3 regions of the Methylobacterium sp. J-001 genome follow, and region 1 is predicted to be linked to each of the others. Evidence: riboswitches for the same ligand, from Rfam matches in the RefSeq annotation. Region 1 holds a riboswitch; each other region holds the start of a gene.

Region 1 (4,195 bases):
AGCCCGTTGAATAGCGGGCGGATGATCTCCTGGATGATCGCCTGCGAGTCCGGCGGCGTATGGAGTCCCACGAGCCGCTGGAACTGCGTCGGATCGAAATAAAGACCGGAGAGGAAGTAGCCGTCCGCCGGCAGGTCCGCGTCCGGCGGAATGAAGGTGATGCCGTCGCGGGTGAGCCGCTCGGTCAGGAAGATCACCTTGCTGCGGTCGACCTTCGGAACCTTGATGTATTTCAGGTTCAGTGCCTTCGCCACCGAGATCGCGATGATGTACTGGACGAGGCAATTGCCGAACGCACCGTTCTCGAACAGCGACAGGCCGACGAGGGTGCGGCTGACCCGATCGGGCCCGCTCTCGAGGCTGTAGGCGATGTAACGGTTGGCCCCCGGCTTCTCGTTGAGGAGCGTCACGTCGAGGTCGAGCGTCGCCCGCAGCGCGATCAGGTCGATCGCCGCCGCCTCGGACCAAACCCGCGCCGCGACGACGGGGGCGGTCTTCGACACCGCGACGCGAACCAGCCTCGCCCAGGCGCGCTCGTCAGCCTCTATCACCGCCGTGCCGGTATTCGCCGCAACCCGCCTCGACGTGATGCCGGGCTCCGTCCAGGCAGTGCCGTCCTGTGAGAACTGGATCGCGTGGTCGGCTGCCGGCGTCCCGGCCTCGGCCAGGGCCACGGTGACGGAATGGACGGGGAAGCGGCCGGCGAGATCGATCTCCAGCCACGTCGTGCCGTCGATCACCACAGCCTGCGACGGGCGGGCGGCGGCGAGTTCGACGAGGCCAAGATTCGAAGCGTCTGCCGGGGCCATCATGTCTCCGGGGCGGATATGGGCCGGTCGCGCCGGGGACACGGCCGAACGGTGCACCCGGCGGTGCCCGCATCGGGACGGGCCCGTCAAGCCTGGGCGCGTCGGCCGCTGCGCGGATCAGCTCCGGAAAGGAGCCCGGCCGTTTGCCGCCGATGCAAAACGGCGCCTCAATCGACCGTCCCGATCTTCAGGAACAGGACATCGATATCGCGTTGGGGCACGTGGTCCTTCAGGATCGACTCGAAGGTTGTGGGGCCGATCTTCTTCACGTTGGGCGCGCAGAACGAGACCAGGGTCGCCGAATCGCCCTTGTCTACGATCAGCCTGAACGTCCCGATCGGCCCGGCCCCTTTGTCGCTGGCGGCAATCACGTAGGAAAGGTTCTGCTCATAGGCCTGGAACGCGCGGCTGCCGTCGGCGCTCGCCCGGCGGTAAAGGGCTTGGGCCGCTTTCTCGAACGCGGGATCCGTGCAGTACCGGTTCGCGTACTGAGCCTTCCGCGGCGGATCCAGGTCCGGGGAGCCGTAGGACAGGCTGGATTGCCCACTCAGGCTTGGCACGTAGCTCTGCCGGACCGCGATCTCCCGGCCGGCCGGGAAAACCTGCCGCCGCCAGAACGTCGATGTGAGTCTCCAGAGCGGCACATCCGCGAGCGTGCCGTCCTTGTGCTCCTGCCGCACCAAGATGCCGTCGGCAATCAGGGCCAAACGCCGGGTCTCGCCGAGGCGGCGCAAGGCCTCCTCCGTCGCCTCGACGGTCGGCACCAGCGGAATGGACAGGGCTCTCAGCCGATCGGTGATGTCGATCGGCGTCTTTCCATTCCGGAGTGAGAAGGCGCGTTGCTCGACCTGCGAGGCCACAGGCTGGCCATCGATCGCGGTAGCGAGCTTGAGGAAATTGTCATGCGCCGGATCAGGGATTGAGGCGAGCCGCTCGGGATCCCCGGTGATGTCGGGCATCGGGAATGCGATGGTCGTCTCGACATCCGTGTCGGTCAGATTGCGGAGCCGGTAGTCGATCCGCACGGCTTTCTCCGACAGGTATAGATCCTCGGAGACCAAAGCGATTTTGTCGGTCTTCTCCAGAACGAGGCCGCCGGCCGCGAGCGCGACAACGCTGTCATCGGCCCGGGCAGGTAAGGACGCAGCCGCCAGGACTGCCAGGACCGGCGACAAGACCAGCGACAAGGTACGCATCGACATCACGCTCTTGTGTTCGGGTAGAATGCTGCAGCCGGGACCGTCATGATGCGGTCGCCACGGCTCGCGCCGCTGAGGGTGCGCCGGGGGGACAATCCCATCTTGGCGTCCCGCTCTCGGAAACGGCCGCCGTCCCGTCGCCGCCACTCGACCTGCATGTCCGCGCCGTTTCCTGAAGGGTCGGAAACGATTCCGCCGCGCCTCCGTTGTGCGAGAGCTGTCATGCGTCTACAACGATGGCGTGACGGTGCCCCGGCGACGGGGTGAAAAGGGAATGCGGTGAGGAACGCAAGTTCCGAATCCGCGGCTGCCCCCGCAACTGTGAGCGGCGAGCGTCTGCCAGTGGCCACCGGAGCGATCCGGGAAGGCGGCAGGCGCGCCGAGCCGCGAGCCAGGAGACCTGCCGTCGCGATAAGATCCCGCAATGCCGCCGGTGGGGCGGCTGGAGACATGTTGATGACCACCTCGACCCTTGCCCCCGTCGCCACCGGCACCCGCTCCGCGGAGCGCCCGGTCGCCGTTGCGCTGGCGGCTTTCCTGGGCCTCGGCCTGCTGTTCATGGCAGGCTTCTCGCCGGCGATCGCGCTGCACAACGCCGCGCACGATTTCCGGCATACCCAGAACTTCCCCTGCCACTGACGCCCCTACCCCAGGGATGATCACCCGGCTTCTGTCGGCGGCTCTGGCCGCCGGCTTCCTCGCGGCCGTCGTCGTGACGGGCCTTGAGTTGACGTTGACCTCGCCGCTCATCGTGGCGGCCGAGCGTTACGAGAATCACGAGACGCATCAGGCCCAGCGCGACCTCCCGATCGTCCTGGCTCATGCCGGACACGATCACGCCGCGCCGGATACCGCACCCGACTGGCAGCCCGGCGAGGGCCTGCCCCGGATGGCGTTCACGGCGTTGGCGACCCTCGTCGGCGCGGTGGGCTATGCCCTGTTGCTCGGTGCGGCGATCCTCGCCTGCGGGCGGGAGCCGACCCGGCAGGTGGGCGTCGCCTTCGCGATCGCGGGCTTCGCTAGCGTCGCCCTCGCCCCGGGACTCGGGTTGCCGCCGGAACTGCCGGGCAGTGAGGCCGCGCCACTGGCCACCCGACAAGCGTGGTGGGTGATGACGGCGGCCGCCACCGGCATGGGCCTGTACCTGATCGCGATCCGGCGCTCGCTGATCGCCATTATGGGCGGGCTCGTGCTGATCATCGCCCCGCACGTGGTTGGCGCGCCGCAGGCACCCGAGGCCGCCTCCGAGCTTCCGGCGGCGCTGGCGGCACAGTTCGCGGCCCGGTCGCTGGCGATCAGCTTCGTCTTCTGGCTGCTGATCGGCCTGGGCTTCGGATGGGCTTGGCAGGCTTTCGCCCGGGGTCCGGCGCGCGGGACGGCCCATGCCTGAGACCGTCCTCTACGTCTGCACCACCTGCCGCCGTCCGGGCGACGACCCGGACGGCCCCCGAGCCGGGGCGCGCCTGCTCGACGCCCTGCGTGCGGGGAACGCGGCGCCGGACCTGCGGATCGAGGGGGTCGAATGCCTGTCGGTGTGCAAGCGGCCGTGCTCGGTGGCGGTCGCCTCCGAAAACCGATGGACCTACGTCTACGGCGACATGGACCCGATCGAGTCCGCCGCGATTATCCTCGGCGGCCTCTCGTCCTACGCGTCCACGCAGGACGGCATCGTGCCGTGGCGGGAGCGGCCCGCCGCCTTCAAGACCGGCGTGATCGCCCGGATCCCGCCCTTACCCGATCCCCGCCCGCTTCCGGCCGGCACCTGGGAGGCTGCGGAATGACCATCGTGACCAAGATCCCCTGCACCATCGTCACCGGCTTCCTCGGCGCCGGGAAGACGACGCTGGTCCGCCACGTGATCGAAAACGCGAAGGGCCGCCGCCTGGCGATCCTGGTGAACGAGTTCGGCGATGTCGGCTTCGATAAGTCGTTCCTGGCCGCCTGCGGTGTCGAGGGCTGCACCGAGGATGCCATCGTCGAGCTGCCGAACGGCTGCATCTGCTGCACCGTGGCAGACGATTTCGTGCCGGCGCTGGAGACGCTGCTCGGCCGCGCCGAGCCGCCGGAGCATATCCTGATCGAGACCTCCGGCCTCGCCCTCCCGAAGCCGCTGGTCCAGGCGTTCCAATGGCCTGCGATCCGCTCGCGGGTCACCGTCGATGGCGTCGTCGCCGTGGTGGACGGACC
Region 2 (4,195 bases), on a different contig from region 1:
GGCCCGTGGCGATCCCGGCCCAGCGGTGGAACAGGAGCAGCCAGCGGCGGCCCGCCTTGCCGATCCAGCGCCTCACCACGTCACCGTGTAGGCGACTTCCACGGAGCGCGGCCGGCCCAGCAGCCAGTTGGTGCCGACGCCGTTCACGGCATTGCCGCTGATCGCGTAGACCTTGTCGAACAGGTTGTAGACCCGCAGGCTCAGCCGGGACTCGGCCGTGACCTGATGGTCGAGCACGAGGCTGACGAGGTTGTAGGCGGGGCGCCGGGCCGTGTTGGAAAAGTCGCTATAGACCTGCCCCACGTTCTGGAGCCCGGCACGGGCGGTCCAGTCCCGCGAAAAATCCCAGGTCAGCCAGAGATTGGCGATCCGCTCGGGCACGTCGATCGGCTGGTTGCCGGCATACGAGACGGTGGCGCCGTTCACGTTCTGGTCGAAGGCATCGTACTGCGCGTGCAGCAGCGCGAGGTTGCCGTCGAGCCGCCAGCCCGGGCTGAACTGCCAGCCCAGCGCCAGCTCGAAGCCCTGCGAGGATTGGCTCCCCACCTGGGTCGACAGCGTCGGCTGGCCCGGCACCGCCGAGATCAGATTGTCCTTGACGATCCGGTAGCCGGCCACCGTCCATTCGAGCGCGCCGTCGAAGGCGAGCCCCTTGGCGCCGATCTCGACCTGCGTGCCGGTGGCCAACTGAAAGTTGGAGAGCGACTGCGTCAGCGTGATGAGACTGTTCACCGGGTCGGTGGCGAAGCTGTACTGCGCGTAGAGCGCACTATCCGGCGTCGAGTTGTAGACGAGGCCGAACCGGTAGCCGAGCGCCTGATAGGTCTTCTCGAACTGCGTGCCCGCCTGCAGGTCCTGCCGATGGAGCGTCGGCACGTCGAGCCGCACCCCTGTGAGGAACGAGAGTTTTTCCGACAGGATCACCCGGTCCTCGGCGAAGACCGACGCTTGGCTGGTCTGTGTGGCGTAGGCCGGCCGCGCTCGACCATTCTGCGGGAAGTAGCCCGGATCGTAGCCGGTCAGCGGCACGCTGGTGGTCTGGTCGAAATAGAAATTGTTCGTGTGGCGGAAGTCGATGTGGTTCACGTCGAACCCGACCGCGAACGCGTTCGGCAGGCCGAACAGGCTGCCCTTGAAGCTGGCGTCCAGGCGATTCCCGACCTGTTCCTGGCTGTGATAGATTTCGAGGTAATCGCCGCGGTCGACCAGTCCGGTACCGCGATTGTAGATATACTGCTCGGTATCGAGCCAGTGGCGCCGGCTGGTGAGCCGGTACGCGGTGTTGCGCACGATGATGTCGGCCGAAGGCGTCCACTCGGTCTTGAACTGGGTCCAGTTATCCGCCCAGGTGATCTTCGCGTCGCGGACGTTGTAGTTGTTGAACCGGATCAGGTCCGGGATCCTGCCCTCGACCAGGGGCGTGCCCCAGTAGCGCGCCGGTTCCTGGTAGCCGAGATCGTGGCTCATTGTGAAGGCGAGGTCCGGGCTCGGCTGGAACAGGAGGGCGGCCGAGACCGCGAGGTTCCGGAAATCGCCCTCCGGCCGGATCCAGCCGTCCGCGCGATTGCCGCTGACGTTCAGGCGATACGCGAAGGTCTCGCCGAATTCCTCCCGGCCGAGCGCCCCGCCCGAATCCAGCGCGAGCCGGGCGACCCCGTCGGTGCCGATCACCGCGCGCGCCACGTTGATCGGCACGAAGACCGGCTTCTTGGGCACGACGTTGATCACGCCGCCGATGGCGCCGTCGCCGTAGAGCACCGAGGACGGCCCGCGCAGCACCTCGATGCGCTCGACGTTCCAGGTGTCGAACGGGAACGTGACCGTGTTGGCGCCGACATAGAAGCGGGTGCCGTCATAGAGCTGCTGGATCGAGTTCGGCCCCGCGAAGCCGCGGGAGGTGAACGCGCCGTTGCCGTTGCCCGGCGCCGCGATCGTGGTGATGCCGGTGGCGTCCTGGGTCACAGCCTCGGCGATCGTGTCCTGGCCGCGCAGCCGCGCGGTCTCGCCGGACACGATGTCGACGCTCGCGGGCGTCTCCAGCGGTGTCAGGCCGAGCCGGCTCGCGGTCCGGTCGGGGGTACGCAGGTTCAGCCCGATCGGGGCGGCCCGGGTCAGGCTGACGCCGCCCTCCCCCTCGACGGAGAGCTGGTCGAGGGCGACGACGTCCTGGGCCCCGGCCTGGCTCGCCAGCACGGTGAGCAGGGCGCCGCAGATCGGCACGCTCCAGCTGTAGAGCGGTTGTTTTGATAGGGACATGGTTGGAGACGGTCCATGCGCGGCGGCAACCGGCCCGGACGCTCTACAAGCAACGTAATAACATTACAATTACCGTTTCGTGCCGATATCCGCTCCGCCGTGGCGCAGTGGCCCGGGCGGTGGATCGGTCCGCGCGAAGGCGCGGCCGGGATCGGCACGACAAGAGAGAGCATCAGGAACCGGAACGCGGGCGCGCTTGCTGTGGCACGTCACCGCGAACGAAGCCTCGCCGACCGCGCTCGCGCAACGACCGTCTCGACACCCGCCAGGACACCCCGCCCAGCGCGTTTCGCGTGTGACCACGGCTGACGGCAGGTCTCCTGGCTCACGGGTCGCCGCCCTCGCACCGTCTTCCCGGGCCGAGGCCCAGTGACGTGGTGGTGAAGGGCTCGCCGCTCACAGTTGCGGGGACAGCCGCGGTTTCGGGAAAAGACCCCTCACCGCGTTCCCTTTTGATCCCCAAAGGGAACCGTCACTGAATAGCTTGGCTGTAGACCAGTTGAACGTCAAGCGTGTGGATATCTCGTCCGGCGAGCGGACCGCGCGTGGGATCGCGAAGGCCTCCGGCAATCCGGCATCAGCGGGAGGACCGCATTGCTGGATGCTCCGAGCCTTGCGTATCGCACGGCCAAATAGGCCATGAATTTGGTATTTTTCGATCAGACGCCGCGGTATTCAGGGAGATATGGCAATTAATCTGCGGGCTAATAAAATAAATTCTGCCGAAATCGACGAATAATGGTGTGATAACGCCAAAGCGTATGCCTAACTCATGCAAAATACGGCTGCGGAACTTTTTGTGATCTGGAGCGTAAGCATGATAGCCTTCATGAAGAATGATGAACGAAGGTGGTATCTTCCAAAAATAACGGACTTCGATCAGGATTGTATCCTGTCGAAGTTCAATATCCAGGAAGGAGTTCGTAATGAGAACGAATTATGTTTTGGAGAACCCCGGCCATCCTGGCGGGTTCGTCCGTCGTAATATCCTCGAGCCACGCAACCTGACCGTCATGTCCGCGGCCAGCCAGTTGGGCATAACGCGCCAGACTCTGTCCGACTTCCTCAATGAGACGTCGCCTCTCACCGGCGAGCTGGCGCTGCGTATCGAGACAGCCTTCGGGTGCCGCATGGAAACCCTGATGGAGATGCAGACCCGCTTCGATATCGCCCGCGCTCGGAAGCGCGAGCGGCAGATCGCGAGCGAGCTTGCGGCGCGGATTCAGGTTCAGGCTCCGACCCGACGGACTCTGGCCATCGTCAAGCGCCTCTACGCGTTCGGGTGAGGCCGGTTCGCGGTGACCGAACGTCCGGGATGCCGCATCGGGACCAGAGCGGCGGAGGGACGAGAGGTCTCGTCCCTCCGCCGCTGCCGTTCGTCCTCTGCCATGATTCGGCGCGAATGCCGGGCCTTATCGCGCCTGAGACGTGCCAGGGTTCAGTCGGACCCGGTGACATTCGATCCCTGTCCTGGCCCCATGACGGCCGTGCCGAGGCGGATGGTATTCCCGGGCGCGACGCGGGATGAAGGCGCATCGGCCCGGGGCGGATCGGATGGCCGGCACATCGTCGCGTAGCCGCCGCGCTGCCCGGGTAACCTGTCCCGGCCCGCCCCGCCGTGATCGGGCGAGAAACGACTCGTCGGCTGCCGACGCGCGGAAAGCTGCGGTTCCGAGAAAACCGTCCCGGTGCTTCCTGCCGATGCCGGGCCAGGGATGCCAAGTGGAGCAGATATCGCCGCGCGATACCGTTGGTTGTTACGGACTGAAGCGGGCCGGCATTCTTCGTCGACGGACGGCGTCGCGTGCACACGATCCTGTTATTGTCTCGGCGACGATTGTTGTATCGATCGCCTGATGATCAACACATATGCACCAAGCTCGATGTATATTACAACGGTTTTCAGAATAAAGACAAGATTTTCAAGAAAAATCTCCGT
Region 3 (4,195 bases), on a different contig from region 1:
TCACCCGAAGAACTGGCTTTCATTTGAAGCTGGCTCCGTTCCTGCACAAAAGGTCTTCCGCGCGATGAACCCTTTCCTGATCCTCGGGCTCGCGATCGGCGCGGAGGTCACCGCCACCCTGGCGCTGAAGGCCGCCGACGGCCTGACCAAGCCGGGGCCGACCCTGATCGTGGCCGTCGGCTACGGCACCGCCCTGTGGCTGATGTCGAGCAGCATGAACATGCTGCCGATCGGCGTGGTGTACGCGATCTGGTCCGGGGTCGGCATGATCGGCGCAGCACTCGGCGGCGCGTGGCTGTACGGCGAGCCGATCAGCCCGACCATGCTGGTGGGGATCGCGATCATCGCGGTTGGCGTGGCCGTCCTGGCGTCTGGCCAGGGCCAGCATTGAGCCGGCTTCCCGGGGCCGCCTGGGCTGCGCTCAGAAGCGGCCCGCGATGGTGAGGCGCACGGCCGTGGGCTCGACCGGGTGGAACACGCGGTCGATCAGGCCCTCGGCCGGCTCTCCGGGCAGGCGCGAGACGTAGGCGTAGGTGATCTGGTCGGACCGGCTGTTGGTCAGGTTGAGCACGTCCAGGGAGACGCTGACCCCGTTCTCGAAGGCGTAGCCGACCCGGCCGTTGAACAGGGCGGTCGGGCGCGAGCGGATCGAGTTGTCCTCGATCAGGGGGCGCGGCCCGAAATACCGGAACCGCAGGGAGCCGAACCAGCCGAGCGGCTCGCCGAAGGTGATTCCCGCCGACGCGATGGTGGTGGGGGCTTCCGGCACCCGGTTGCCCACCGGATCGAAGTCGGAGAACCGGGCATTGGTGATCGTCAGGTCGCCTTCCAGCGAGAGCCACGGGGTCACCGCGTAGCGGTTGGTCCACTCGACGCCGAAGCGTCGGGTCGGGCGGCTCGGCTCGGTGGTGCCGGTATCGCCCTGGAACAGGTTCTCCGAGGCGAAATCGAGCCGGAACAGCGCTAGGCTGGTCTCCAGACCGGCGATCGAGTGGTTGCGCAGCCCGACCTCGTAGCCGGTCGAGGGCACCAGGAACGGCGCGCGGGCGATGTTGAACAGGGGGCTCGCCGGATCGACGGTGGCGGTCACGCCGCGCACGTCGTTCGAGTGATAGCCGCCGCCGTAATTCACGTAGAGTTCGGTGTCGAACCACGGCCCAAGGGTCAAGCCGAGCTTCGGATTGACGATACCGTCGCGGGCGCGCCCCGAATTGGCCGGCGTGTCCGAGGCGACGCGGGCGGCGTAGCCATCGGCGCGGAAGCCGAGGCTGGTGCGCAGCCAGTCGGTCCAGCGCACCCGGTTGTCGAAATAGAAGGCTCCACTGGTCTCCAGCACCCGGTCGTCGAGCACGCCCGAGCGGTATTGCCGGCGCGTCGTATTGAACAGGCCGACCCGGATGCTGTCGGTTCGGGTCTGTACGCCGATCTCGTTCTCCATCGGCATGCCAAACAGATCGCCCTGAAAGATATGCAGGGCCTCGCCGCCGCCGAGGATGCGCTGGTCGAGCTGGTGGAACTGGTCCCCGTTGACCGGGTCGTTCAGGAAATAGGTGAAGTCGTTGAACAGGTTGAGCTGCGAGCGGATCACGTAGGCTGAGGCCCGGGTCACGCCGGTGTCGTCGGTGCTGCTGAAGCGGCCCGACAATGAGAGGCGGCTCGTGTCGCCGCCATCCGTGGGGTTGATGGTGCCGTAGCGGCCGATCAACCCTTGTGTGACCGCCCGCTCGGGGATCTGATTCGTGGCGGTCCAGCGGCTGGCATAGGCCATGCCGGTGACCGAGAATCCGTCGAGCGCCGTGCCCTGGCTGTAACGGGCGACGGTGCTGATCTTGCGCAGGGCGTCGGGGACCACCCAGGGCCCGTCATAGACCTGCGCGTCAGCGGCAACCAAAAGATTGCCGTCCCCGAGCGGGGTCGAGGCGATGCTCAGGGCCCGCTTGTAGCCGAAGCTGCCGATGGAGGTGAGCGCGAGGTTCTTGGCGACGGTGTCGAGGTAGTCGATCCGGACCGAGCCGGCCGAGGCGAAATCCCCGTCGCGCACGAAATACGGTCCTTTATGGAACTCCACCGCGCCGACGAGTTCCGGGATCAGGAAGTTGATGTCGGCATAGCCCTGGCCGTGGGCATGGGTGCGCATGTTGAGCGGCATGCCGTCCAGGAACAGGGCGATGTCGGTGCCGTGGTCGAGGTTGAAGCCGCGCAGGAAGAACTGATTGGCTTTCCCCTCCCCGCTATGCTGCGTGACGATCAGGCCCGGCACCGCCTCCAGCACCTCGCCGGGACGCGTCACCGGCCGGCTGTTGAGCTGGGCGCCCGTGATCACCCCCGCGCTGGCGGAATCCACGGTCAGGAGCGGGCCGCCGATGCCGGTCACGCCGCCGACATAGCCCGCACTGGCTACGGCACCGCCCCGTGGGGGCGCGGCAGGGTCGGCGGTGACGGAGATCTCATCCAGTGTCGCCTCGGCAGCCGGACCCGGCTTCGATCGGTCCTGGGCGGATGCCGGCGGGGGGAGGATTGCGAGGCAGAGGGCCGTCAGCGCGGACAGTTTGAAGAGCGCGGGGCGGGGGACAGGACGGGACACGGGACCTCGGGCGACGGCAGTGGCACGTCACCGCGAACGAGGCCGTGCCGACCGCGCTTGCGCACGGGCGTCCCGACACCCGCCAGGACACCCCGCCCGGCGCGTTTCGCGTGTGACCACGACTGACGGCAGGTCTCCTGGCTCACGGGTCGCCGCCCTCCCGTCGTCTTCCCGGGCGAGGTGACCCAGTGACGTGGTGACGAGAAGGCTCGCCGCTTACAGTTGCGGGGGCAGCCGCGGCTTCGGGTCAATATCCCTCACCGCGTTCCCTTTTGATCCCCGAAGGGAACCGTCGCGACCACCATCGAACCAAGGTGCAGGCCGCGTCAACGCCCCGGCACCGGTTGGCGGCCGGTGTGTCTCCCGGATGACACCGGGCCCTGGGCTGAGCCTCCTCCCCGCCGCGTCATTTCTCGGACATGCGCGCCGGATGCTATGCCGGGCGGGTCCCGGAATGTCTTTAAAATGCTGACGGGAAACGATTTTTTTACGGTCGGACCGGCGGATTGGCGACGGACATTGCACGCGGCCGAAGGGATCGCGCTCCGGGCCTGCCGGGTCTGTCGGGCCGTCTGCCTGCGCCTGCGATCCGGCGCCCTCGCCGATGGACGGAGGACGGCTCGCCACATCCTCGCCGCGAACGTGCACTCAAGCTTGTGCGTACAACGACGGTGCGAGGCGAGGCCGCGATGGCGCGGGCGTCTCGCACCGAAACGCGGCTGCAGGAGGACGGAGCGCTGATGCATGCAGGGTAGCGAGAGGATTCAGATCGTTTCCGGGCTGGTCGTCCTGGCACTCGCCAGCGGTCTCGGTGCGTGCAACACCGCTTCACCCCTGACCACGGGATCGATCCCCGATCGCAAGCCGTCGATGGTTGTCAGCGATGCCGAGCGCGACTGTCTCGGCCGGGCCATGTATTTCGAGTCGAACCGCAGCGACGAGGGCGGCCTGCTGGCCGTCGGGACCGTGGTCATGAACCGGATGGAAGCCGCGATCTTCCCGGGCGGCATCTGCGCGGTGGTCGGCCAGCCTGGCCAATTCGCCCCCGGCGTGCTCACCAAGCCGATGCAGGAGCGCGATCTTCAGAAGGTCGCCGACGCGGCCGACGCGGTGCTGGCGGGCGAGCGGCACCCGAAGGTCGGGAAGGCGATGTATTTCCACACCGCGGGCCACCACTTCCCCTACAAGAACATGCACTACGTCGCCGTGGCCGGCGGCAATGCCTTCTACGAGAAGCGCGACTCCCGCGCGGCCAGGAAGGAAATGCCGGACTCCCCCGCGTTGCCCACAACGGTCTCGACCTACGCGGCGGTCCCGCCTCTGCCGGCGGCGCAATAGGCCGCTTACGGCCCATGATCCGCAGGCTCTGCCTGATCCGGTCGCGGTCCGGCAAGCTCCTGCCCGACCTCGTGAAGTGTCCGACCCGGTAGCCGGGCAAGTCAGCCGGCCTCGGATCGCGCGTCCGACGCCGAGCGGGTCCCGGTTTCCGCGGCCGGCAGCGAACTTGAGCTGGATCCTACAGTTGTCTGCTGGCATTCAGCTCGGCTCCTGCGCGGCGATGTCAGAGGATGACGGTTTCAGCCGCCTGGTGGAGGCGGTCATCGCGACGCA

The links. A riboswitch is a leader RNA that binds a small molecule or an ion and turns the genes downstream of it on or off. The one in region 1 is predicted to bind cobalamin.
Region 2: linked by a shared signal. The riboswitch ahead of MKK65_RS24825 (TonB-dependent receptor) and the one ahead of MKK65_RS30810 (CbtB domain-containing protein) in region 1 are both predicted to bind cobalamin.
Region 3: linked by a shared signal. The riboswitch ahead of MKK65_RS21775 (TonB-dependent receptor) and the one ahead of MKK65_RS30810 (CbtB domain-containing protein) in region 1 are both predicted to bind cobalamin.

Annotation. Positions count from the first base shown of each region.
Region 1 is NZ_JAKSYN010000227.1:250,332-254,526, reverse strand. Features, by position in the region: gene MKK65_RS30820 (discoidin domain-containing protein) at 1-812, opposite strand, end outside; gene MKK65_RS30815 (DUF4424 family protein) at 977-2,011, opposite strand; cobalamin riboswitch at 2,237-2,431, shown strand; gene MKK65_RS30810 (CbtB domain-containing protein) at 2,465-2,647, shown strand; gene MKK65_RS30805 (CbtA family protein) at 2,664-3,398, shown strand; gene MKK65_RS30800 (DUF1636 domain-containing protein) at 3,391-3,789, shown strand; gene cobW (cobalamin biosynthesis protein CobW) at 3,786-4,195, shown strand, end outside.
Region 2 is NZ_JAKSYN010000200.1:105,018-109,212, forward strand. Features, by position in the region: gene MKK65_RS24820 (PepSY domain-containing protein) at 1-76, opposite strand, end outside; gene MKK65_RS24825 (TonB-dependent receptor) at 73-2,256, opposite strand; cobalamin riboswitch at 2,549-2,745, opposite strand; gene MKK65_RS24830 (HigA family addiction module antitoxin) at 3,201-3,542, shown strand.
Region 3 is NZ_JAKSYN010000170.1:25,960-30,154, forward strand. Features, by position in the region: gene MKK65_RS21770 (DMT family transporter) at 65-391, shown strand; gene MKK65_RS21775 (TonB-dependent receptor) at 422-2,455, opposite strand; cobalamin riboswitch at 2,694-2,893, opposite strand; gene MKK65_RS21780 (cell wall hydrolase) at 3,329-3,922, shown strand; gene MKK65_RS21785 (hypothetical protein) at 4,107-4,195, shown strand, end outside.